2 regions of the Ruegeria sp. BF12 genome follow, and region 1 is predicted to be linked to the other one. Evidence: riboswitches for the same ligand, from Rfam matches in the RefSeq annotation. Region 1 holds a riboswitch; the other holds the start of a gene.
The links. Region 1 has a riboswitch for cobalamin ahead of ACR0J0_RS16335 (hypothetical protein). Riboswitches for the same ligand answer to the same signal wherever they lie in the genome.

Region 1 (5,420 bases):
GGTCTTGTACACGGGGTGCCGGTCATCATGCCCGGATCGGCCGGCTCGCATCTGGGGCTTATCGATCTGACCCTGACCACGACAACGGACAGGAAGTGGTCGGTTGAAACACAGCAGGCCGAATTGCGGCCGGTATCTGGTGCAGGCCCGGTGCCTGAGGATCCGGAGGTGGTGTCTCTGTTTTCAGATTTACACACCGCGACGCGCCAAAGGGCCGATGAACCCGTTGGGCGCACGGATCGACACCTGCACAGCTTTTTTAGCTTTTGCGCCAAGGATCGCGGGCTTGCGATGGTTGCAGCAGCACAGGCCGCTGTGCTGCGTAATCATGTGAAGGGGACGAGCTGGGAGGACACGCCGATGCTGTCCGCCGCAGCGCCGTCGAAGTTCGGAGGCCGCGCAGGGCCGCGTTTCTATACGGACGTCCCCGCAGGTGTGGTTCGCATGCGCCACGTGACCGACCTGAGTATCTTTCCCAACGAGCTTAGGGCGGTCGTTGTTTCCGGTGAACAAATCAGAGACTGGCTAGAAATGTCAGCCGGTGTTTTCAACCAGATGACGCCGGGCAGGCAGGCCAAACTGGTTAACCCGGATCGTGCAGGGCACAATTTCGATGTTTTGTTCGGTCTGAACTACGTGATCGACCTGAGTGTGCCACCGCGCTTTGACGCCAACGGTCATCTGATCAATCCGAAAACCCGGCGCGTGTCAGACATCCACTGCGATGGTCAAGAAGTAGCGACAGACCAGCGTTTTGTCGTCGCGCTGAACAACTATCGGGCAAACGGAGGTGGGCATTTTCCGCCTATCCAAGAGGCCGAAGCAATCACACTACCGCCTTTGTCCATTCAGGAGGTCCTGCAGAACTACCTGAGTGGAGACTTACCTCAGGAATCACTGGACCAATGCCCCTGCCCGTTCAGTTTCGCGCCCGTGCCCGGTGCCTCAGCGCTTATGAATACCAATCCAAAGGCACAGGACCATATCGCGGAAATCGCTCAGTTCAGCCCAAAGCTCGTGGGTGTGGACCAAGGGGGTTTTTTGCAAATTCAACTCTCACTCTGACGGGTTGTCATTTGCGCGGGGCTTCCCTATATCACCCCTTGAGAGGTTGGCGCGGGCGAGCGCCTCGCCAACCTGGTCAGGTCCGGAAGGAAGCAGCCACAACGAGCCCCGCTTGGGTCGATGTCCAACCTCTCACTTACTCAGACCATCAGCCGTAGGAGGGCTTTTATGATTGTAGCAAAAACCCTTCGGGCAGAGCGGTTCTGAACCTTACCCCTACCTCTGCCTGAACACGTCACCGATGGATGCGCGCCTGCCATCCAGCCGGATTGCTGTACCTGAACACAGGCAGAACAATGACCATTACACTATCGGACCTTGGATGGTCCTCTCACTTTGCCGCGCAACATGCGGCCTATTCGTCTTGCACCCCCTTTCGCGTCACTGCTGTTCACCGCGATCGTCTGATCGGCGTGAATGCCGATGGCGAAACCCCACTGCTGACCCCCGGTCGACCAACCGGAGAGTTTGCGGTTGGAGACTGGGTGCTCACCGACCCTGAAAACCGCGTACAACATGTGCTGGAACGCCGAAGCCTCCTGAAACGACGCGCCGCCGGCACCGGTGCCGATGCGCAATTGATCGCCGCCAATGTCGACGTGCTGTTCATCGTCAGTTCCTGCAATGCTGATTTTAATCTGGCCCGGATGGAACGATATCTGGCTTTGGCTCATCAGGCCGGATGTTATCCGGTTGTTGTTTTGACCAAGGCAGATACCTGCGCCGATCCAAGTGACTTCGCCAAACCCGCAGAATCGCTGGCCCCGTTCTTGACTGTTCTGACCGTCAACGCGCTGGATGCCACCGAAATCGATCAGGTCCTGTCCTGGTGCCCCGCTGGACAGACCGCTGCACTCGTCGGATCATCCGGTGTCGGCAAGACGACGCTGGCGAACGCTATGACGGGTTCGACTGAGGCCACCGCCGGCATTCGCGAGGACGACGCGCGGGGCCGCCATACAACCACGTCCCGCGCGCTACATCCGATGCGAAACGGGGGATGGCTTGTGGACACGCCCGGAATGCGCGCTTTGCGCCTGCTGGATGCGCAGGATGGTGTGGATGAGGTGTTCTCGGACATTCTGGAACTTGCCGAGTCTTGCCGGTTTTCTGATTGTCAGCATCACGCCGAACCTGGTTGCGCCGTTCAGGCCGCAATCGCAGATGGCACGCTTGATGGAGAGCGCCTGGAGCGCTGGCGGAAATTGCGCCGCGAGGATCAGAGAAACTCGGAAACCGTGGCGCAATCACGCGCACGCGACAAAGCCTTTGGCAAAATGGTGCGCTCTGTGATGCACGAGAAGAAGTCGCGTAAAAGACTATAACTGCTGCTGTTTCAGGCAATCAATCGAGGCCAGACGGCCGCATTTCGGCGCGCAAACGCGCCGATGTGGCCAACCTCGGTCAAGCCGAACTCCTTCGGCGACAGCTGATGTCTGCGCGCCATAGGTCCGTATAGATCGGCAAGTCGCCAAACCGCGTTTGGAGGTACCACTTGATCATCGTCCATTGTAAATAGATCAACGGGTGTTTCCGACGCGGCCCATCTGGCGTCTGGCAGGCTTTGACCAATGTCCGGCACATAGTTCAGCGGATCGGTGCACCATTTACGCCATTGCCAGTAAACGCTTGCAGGCAAGTCTGAACCAAAACCCAGCGCCTTGCCCGGCAAGTATCCCAATGTCTTGACCAGCAATGGCGGATGACCATACCAGAACATCGTCGCCAGCGCGCGGTACGGCCACGGGTGATCAGATAACGTGACCAACCCGGAACAGACGCAGATCATTCGGTCGATCTGTTCGATATCCGGCTGTAGCGGCCCCAGCATTCCACCAACCGAATGGCCAATGCTCCACTGCTGCGCAGCCGGGAATCTGCGCCGCATTTCGGCCCGGGCCGCAGGCATGTCGATAAGGGCCCAATCGGCCATCGTAGCTTTCGAATCGCGCAGCCGCGCGGTCAGCGAATGACCGAAGTCACGATAGTCATAGGTCAAGCAGGCCATGCCCTGTTCCGCCGCCAGCCACTGCGCAAAATGTTGATAATAGTCGCGCGGCACCCCCGTGGCGCCGTGGATCACAACCGCCACGTCCGGCGTAGCAGCAGGCCTGTATAACCGCGCCGACAAGCTGGCCGAACCAGCTTCAACCTTGAAATCTTCGGTCAATACGGTCGGAGTGTTGTCCAACATAGCGCCCTCGCAAGCATCTGAACTGTTTGGTTCACCTGTTGCAATCGGCGCTTTTCGCAAATCAAAGTCAATAGATTTCCAAAGTGACCACGCGTCCGTTTCGAGCGGCAGCAAGAGCCTGCTTGACTCAAGCCACCGACAACCGCTAGCGATGACGTGATGGTTCTCGTCCTCATATTGGGGCGGGATGAAAAGGGAACACGGTGCGGTCCAGCCCGGCATTGCCGGAACGGACCAAGGCCGCGACTGCCCCCGCAACTGTAAGCGGTGAGCAATGCCGAAACACCACTGGCCGAAAGGCTGGGAAGGTCGGCAAAGCAACGACCCGCAAGTCAGGAGACCTGCCATCGAACGAAAAACCGAAACTCGGGCGGGGTGTCCGGGCAGGTCTTCAGTTTGCTGAGACACCTGTTCCACGTCCCCCGTCCATCGCGCGGAGGGCGCATTATGATCTGGAATACAACGACACACGAATTTTCTGCCACCCTGTGCCAAAGGACAGGCAAAACCTGCCCCGCACTGGCCCGAATGGCCCGCGCTATTGCCGAAGCGATGGCGACCGCAGGCCCGGTAACCTCCAGCGAATTCGAGATGGATGGCTCGAGCGAACTGACCCATTGCGGCGAGGGCTGCACGGCACGGTTTCGGGCCAGCCCAACCCGGATCAGGGTCTATTGTGGGGCAAACACGAATGACTCGGCCGACAAGCTGGATGACTACGCCGATATGATGTTTGGCTCTGATTTCGCCTCACTGCCCACCGGATTCTTGACCACTTTACCCTGCGCCATGCTTCAGGCATCGGCCCTTGCGCCGCGCCCCTCGCATCAGATCGTTCAGCAAGCCACGGCCTGATCTAGGCTCACCGATCTCACTGGACCGGCTTCATGGCCCAGGCCATCTGTTGGTCCGTTTCCACCGCACAAGGTCGGGCAGAGCGCAACCGGCTGAGTGCGTGATTCGGGACTTCGCCGCTTTCGACCATAAGTCTGAGGGCAACCATACCCGACCGCCCGCAGCCGCCCCGGCAGTGCACCAGAACACGTCCGCCATCCGACAAAACCTGTCGGGCAGATGCGCTGGCCTTGGGCCAAAGGGCTGCGATTTCCGGTGGCGGCGCTCCGAAATCTTCAACCGGCAGGTGCAGCCAGACCGCAGACCCGGATTGAATGTCCTGCCCAAAGGCACCTGCCCCGGCTTGCTGCATTTCGACCTTGGTCGTCATGGAAATCACCAGATTGGGGCTCCAATCGTGTATCGCGCTCAGATCGTCTGCATACCCACCGCCACTGCCAGGCAAAGGGGACAGCGCCAAAGTTCCCGAACCAACCCGCAGCGCGTGGATTGCAAAAACCGCCAAGACTTACGTTCCTTCTGCCAACGGCCACCCGACCCTAAAGGGGTTTATCGCGCCTACCGATACAGTCCAAACCGAAATTCCTCGCAGCCTCCTGTGGACGCGGGCGGCGCGGGTCTCTACGCTGCATTCTTGACACGAATCCGACAGAGCAGACATGACCGAAACGCCCAGCCCCGCCTATCAGGTTCTTGCGCGCAAGTACCGCCCCGAAACCTTTGCCGATCTGGTTGGACAGGACGCAATGGTGCGCACGCTGAAAAACGCGTTCGAGGCGGATCGGATTGCGCAAGCCTTCATCATGACCGGTATTCGCGGCACGGGTAAGACCACTACGGCCCGGATAATTGCCAAAGGCATGAATTGCATCGGCCCCGATGGCGACGGCAAACCAACGACCGAACCTTGCGGCCAGTGCGAGCATTGCGTGGCCATCATGGAAGGTCGCCATGTCGACGTCATGGAGATGGACGCCGCCAGCCGGACTGGCGTGAATGATATCCGCGAAATAATCGACAGCGTTCGATATCGCGCGGCGAGCGCACGCTACAAGATCTACATCATCGATGAGGTCCATATGCTCTCGACCAGTGCGTTTAACGCGCTGCTCAAGACGCTTGAGGAACCGCCCGAGCATGTGAAGTTCATTTTCGCGACGACCGAAATCCGAAAAGTCCCTGTGACGGTTCTGTCGCGCTGTCAACGGTTTGACCTGCGCCGGATCGAGCCTGAGGACATGATCGGTCTTTTGATCAAGATCGCTGCCGCCGAAGGCGCCCAGATCGCAGAGGACGCGCTGGCGCT
Region 2 (5,420 bases), on a different contig from region 1:
GCGCGGCTGTCGCCTGCGAAAATAAGGTAGTTGGTGACGGCCGAGAACAGAAACGACACAGCCAGACCTGCAAGGATCAGCTTTTCAGGCGCGCTGGTACGCAGCCCGTGAACCAGGGCCAGCACGATGCCTGAAGCAACAAGACCACCACAAAACGCCGCCAGCGGCAGGGTCCAAAAGCCCAGAACGTCTCCGGTTACCGTGATGACAAAAACCGCCCCTGCGGCTGCGCCCGAAGACAGGCCAAACAGGAACGGGTCGGCCAGATCGTTTCGGGTGGTCGTCTGCAAGACAACTCCAACGATGCCCAAACCCGCTCCGATCACCGCGGCGAACAGGGCGCGTGGTAGGCGCAGGTCGAACACGATGCGGTGCAGCGGTGACATCTGCCCGTCCATCAATCCGGTGCCCAGCATGACGCCGGTAAAAGCATCAGATGCCGGTATGGACGTGGTCCCGTATACGGTCGAAATCAGCAAGAGGGCGGCCAGAACGGCCGCCCCCAGCAATAGTGTCAGGCACAATCGGCCCATATCAGTTCAAGCCCGGATGCATGGCCTGAGCCATTTTCGAGATCGCTTCGATATTTGCCGGTCCGGGGGTCAGTTCTTCGTACCGCAGGCCAATCCAGCGTTCGTTTTTGACAGCGTCCGTCTGGGACATCACCGGGTGTTCCTGCAGGAACTTGAACGTATCCGCCGCACCATTGCCGGTTTGATAGTCCAACAGAACCAGGAACTCCGGGTTGGAAGCGGCTACAGCCTCCCACGAGGAGCGACCCCAGCTGGTTTCCATGTCATGTGTGACATTTTCACCGCCCGCCGCCGAAATCATGGCGTCGGGAATGGCGAATTTGCCAGCGGTGAATGGCGCGTCGGCGGGGCCGTCCAGCAGGAAGACGCGGGGTTTGGGCAGGTCGGCGGTCTGGGCTTCGATAGCAGACAGTTCAGACTTCCAGCCATCGACCAGTTCTTCAGCTTTGTCTTCGACCTGCATGACTTTGCCCAGACGCAGGACGTCATCAAACAGCAGGTCCATGCTTGCTTCGGGGCGTTCCTTGTCCAGATGTACGCAGCTTTCGGTCAGGATCATCGTTTTGATCCCGAAGGGCTCCAGAGTGTCCGGGGTCACATCGCCGCCGGGCTTCATGCCATAGTACCAGCCCGCAAAAAACAAGTCGGGTTCTACCGCGACAAGGTTTTCCACAGTCGGGTATTTCGGCGCCAGCTCGGGGATGTCGCCGCGCAAAGTGTCGAATTCCGGGCTTGTTTTGTACCAGCCGGTGATGCCCGTCAGCCCAACGATCTTATCCTGCAGACCCAGCGCAAAGGCCATGTCGGTCATGTTCATGTCGTGGACGACCAGCCGCTCGGGTTGGGTTTCGAAAATCAAAGGTTCGCCGCAATTATCGACTGTGGTCTCAAGTGCGGCCGCGCTTGTTGCCAGGCCGGTGATCAGCGCCGCGGGCCAGAGTGCCTGTTTCATGGTTTTGTTCCTCATTTTGAGATTGTGGTTCTTCGGATATCCAGCGCCGGGATCACGCGGCCTTCGTGTTGAAAACACAGGTAATCGACGCCAAAGGTTTCGCGGACGCGTTCGGGGGTCAGCACCTCGTGCACCAACCCAAAGCCGGTCAGCCGGGCGGACTTCATCAGTGCGACATGGGTGGCGAACTCGGGGATCATGACCAGGTCGTGGACGATCATCACTACCGTGATGCCCAGTTCCGCCACCAGGGACAGCATGCGGCCCTTGGCGTCCGGGTCCAGGTGGTTGGTTGGTTCGTCCAAAAACAACAGTGACGGTTTCTGGGCCAAAGCCCGCGCGATATGGGCCCGTTGGCGCTCGCCGCCGGACAGGACGGCCATACGCTTGTCGGCCAAAGCGTACAAACTGGTCAGGTTCAGGATACGGTCCAGTTCGTCGGCGTGCTCGCTTGCGGATCGGTCCGCGCGGATCGGAATTTGTCCCAGGGCCACATAGTCACGCAGGAACAACCGTCCATCGGGGGCCTCTTGTTGACTGACAACTGCGATCATACGGGCGCGATCCATTGCCGAAAGTTGCCGAAGGCTGCGCCCCTTGATCAAAACGTCCCCCTGAACGATCTCTTCTGCCCCGCACAAGAGGTTGAGGAGCGTTGTCTTGCCCGCGCCATTCGGCCCGGCAATCGCCAGTACCGCCCCTTCGTCCAAATCAAACTTGACGTCTTTCAGCAGGACTTCGCCATTCAGGGCGTGGTATTCCAACTCGCGAGTTTCAAGAAATGGTCTGCGGGTCATACGCGTTCCTCCTGCTTGATCTGAGGCGGGTGCGAATGACTCTTTCTGAACAATGCGCGCAAGCGACCGTCAGCGTTGACCCAACGCGTTGTGTGCAAGGACGTACGGGCAGACAACGCGCGAGGAAGCCTGTCCGGCAACCCGCTTTGGATCGCGCCGACGACACCCGTGCCCATGCACGTCTCGCAAATCGGAATGAAGTGATCAGGTTTTCTCAGCATTGCCCGCTCCGCTTGTTGTCAAGCGTGGACAGAAGGTGCCGATCATGTAAACACGCGTCAGACGTGCCATATAGCCTCCTTCCAGGACGCCCCGCCCCGGGTTGGTTGAACATCAGATGGCAGGTCTCCTGACTTGCGGGTCGTGGCTTGGCCGTCCTTCCCAGCCCATTTGGGCCAGTGGTCTGTTGGCGTCGCTCACCGCTTACAGTTGCGGGGGCAGTCACGGAATTGGCGCCGTTCGGCAACCTCACCGTATTCCCTTTTCATCCCTTGGGCGCACCATCGGGAACCATCGACGACGAGAAGTGCCCGAGTTCGCATTATTGGTCAAGCTCAAAACCGAAGACCCCTTGTTGTGGCGATTGGAAGACAGCTTTAGCGCGTCAGACGGCTCAGCGGGGCTGAGGTCTGGCAGGCGACAAAGGGCGCTACCCGCCAGATTGCCGCTAAGAAGCTTAATCAATTGTGGTCAGAAGTTCTTTTGGCTACGCTGCAGCGCAGAAATACAGGGGAATCGGCGGCAAGCTCCAGTCGGGTGGGACTGAAGTGCCGAGCGTCGGTTTCAAATACGATCATTTGCAAAAATCAAAGCCTGACGAGATGAAAATTAAAGAAAACCGGACGTTTTCACAATTGAAAGTCGGCGATAAGGCCCAGGTTACAAGGCTTTGCACCGTTGACGATCTTTACGCGTTTGCATCGGCGTCCGGAGACCATAATCCGTTGCATCTGGCCGCTTATGATGGGGATGGTGATGGGCGCCCCGAAGCTGTTGCACCCGCGTTGTGGCCCGCTGGCCTTGTTGCGGCGGTACTGGGAAACGTCCTGCCAGGGGCGGGCACGCAGACACGCCGGGCAAACCTCAGATTCCATGCCCCGGTTCTGGCGGGCGAAGAACTGACCGCCTTTGTTTCGGTCACGGAAAAGCGCGAAGATGGCGATTTGACCTGCGCCGCCGAAGTGCGCCGGGTCGGGGACAACGCGTTGATTCTAAGCGGTACGGTGCAAGTCACGCCACCCGCCCGGCATTTGAAGTTTGACTCGGTCGAAGTTCCTGGGCTGATCGTTCAAAGGCACCGGCATTTTGACGCTCTGCTGGAAAAGGCGCGCCCCATGGACCCTATGCCAACAGCCGTCATCGCCCCGGAAGAGCCGAACTCACTGGGCGGCGCTTTGTTGGCGAGTTCAAACAGCATAATCACTCCGATACTTGTCGGCGATCCCGACAAAATTGCTGCTGCTGCGACCGAGCTTGGCGCTGATTTATCCGGAACTGAAATCATCGAGGTCGACAGCCACGAGATGGCCGCGCATCGTGCCGTCGATCTGGTCGTGGAGGGCAAAGCTCGGATGCTGATGAAAGGGCATCTGCATACGGATGTTCTTTTGCGGGCCGTCTTGCGCCGCGAGAAAGGCCTGAGGACGGGGCGGCGTTTGTCGCATGTGTTTGTTATGGACGTGCCGGGCATGTCACGGCCCATCATGGTCACCGATGCGGCCGTAAACATTTCACCCGATCTCGAAACCAAAGCCGACATCGTTCAAAACGCCATTCATCTGGCCCATTCCATCGGCATCAAAGTGCCCAAGGTTGGCGTGTTGTCGGCGGTAGAGACGATCAATCCGCATATGCCATCTTCGGTCGACGCTGCGCTGTTGTCCAAAATGGCAGAACGCGGGCAGATCACCGGCGGGTTGGTCGATGGTCCATTGGCCATGGACAACGCGGTGGACCTGAACGCTGCGCGCACCAAGGGTATCACATCACCTGTTGCCGGGGCGGCGGACATTTTGGTGGCGCCGAACATTGAGGCAGGGAATATGGTGGCCAAGCAGCTTACCTATATCTCTCATGCCGAAGCCGCGGGAATCGTGGTTGGTGCCGCAGCACCAATCATTCTGACCTCCCGCGCGGATGATGACGCCTCGCGGCTGGCCTCTTGCGCCGTGGCGGCGCTGCATGCAATTGCGAATAAAGGCAAAATCCATGGCTGAACATGTTCTGGCACTGAACGCCGGGTCGTCCTCGTTGAAATTCGCGCTTTATGAACTGACTGAGGATCGTCGGCCCAGGATGCGCTGGCGCGGTCAAATCGAACGGCTGGGGGATGCGCCGCGGCTCTTGGCTCAGTCCGCAGGTGGGAGGTCTGTTGACCGACAACTTTCGGGGACGAAAACGCATGACGAGGCCATCAATGCGTTCCTTGAACTCACCCGTGAATACCTGCCGGATATTCACGTCCGGGCCATTGGCCACCGGGTCGTTCATGGTGGGCCGGTCTATTCGGAACCCGTTGTGGTGGATGAAGGCGTCATTGAAACCCTGAGTGGATTCATCCCGTTCGCACCCCTGCATCAACCCTACAGCCTTGCCGGAATTCGGGCTGCCAGTGCTGCGTTTCCGGGCACAACTCAGGTCGCATGCTTCGATACCGCGTTTCACCGTGCGCACCCATGGGTGAACGATACCTTTGCCCTGCCGCAGAACTTTTACGACAAGGGTGTTCGACGATACGGGTTCCACGGGCTAAGCTACGACTACGTCTCGCAAAAGCTGAAGGACATCGCGCCGGGGCTTTATGATGGCCGCGTGGTCATCGCTCATCTGGGGAATGGTGCGTCGATGTGTGCGGTCTCAGGCGGGCGTGCCGTCGCCTCGACCATGGGGTTTTCGGCGCTGGATGGCTTGCCAATGGGAACCCGCAGCGGACAATTGGATCCGGGCGTCGTGCTGTACATGATGCAGCAGGAGGGGATGACAGCCGAGGAAATCGCCGAAACCCTTTATCGTAAATCCGGTCTTCTTGGGCTTTCAGGCATGTCCTCGGACATGCGCACCCTTCTGGCCGCTGATACCCCGGACGCGCGAAAGGCTATTGAATACTACGTCTTCCGCATCCGTAGGGAACTGGGCGCG

Region 2: linked by a shared signal. The riboswitch ahead of ACR0J0_RS12930 (ABC transporter ATP-binding protein) and the one ahead of ACR0J0_RS16335 (hypothetical protein) in region 1 are both predicted to bind cobalamin.

Annotation. Positions count from the first base shown of each region.
Region 1 is NZ_JBQFTP010000010.1:149,004-154,423, reverse strand. Features, by position in the region: gene ACR0J0_RS16355 (bifunctional 2',3'-cyclic-nucleotide 2'-phosphodiesterase/3'-nucleotidase) at 1-1,065, shown strand, start outside; RNA gene ffs (signal recognition particle sRNA small type) at 1,105-1,203, shown strand; gene rsgA (ribosome small subunit-dependent GTPase A) at 1,362-2,390, shown strand; gene ACR0J0_RS16340 (alpha/beta hydrolase family protein) at 2,402-3,259, opposite strand; cobalamin riboswitch at 3,403-3,622, shown strand; gene ACR0J0_RS16335 (hypothetical protein) at 3,707-4,114, shown strand; gene ACR0J0_RS16330 (protein-tyrosine phosphatase family protein) at 4,131-4,619, opposite strand; gene ACR0J0_RS16325 (DNA polymerase III subunit gamma/tau) at 4,774-5,420, shown strand, end outside.
Region 2 is NZ_JBQFTP010000007.1:113,507-118,926, reverse strand. Features, by position in the region: gene ACR0J0_RS12940 (FecCD family ABC transporter permease) at 1-533, opposite strand, end outside; gene ACR0J0_RS12935 (ABC transporter substrate-binding protein) at 535-1,485, opposite strand; gene ACR0J0_RS12930 (ABC transporter ATP-binding protein) at 1,497-2,282, opposite strand; cobalamin riboswitch at 2,605-2,812, opposite strand; gene ACR0J0_RS12925 (bifunctional enoyl-CoA hydratase/phosphate acetyltransferase) at 3,104-4,498, shown strand; gene ACR0J0_RS12920 (acetate/propionate family kinase) at 4,491-5,420, shown strand, end outside.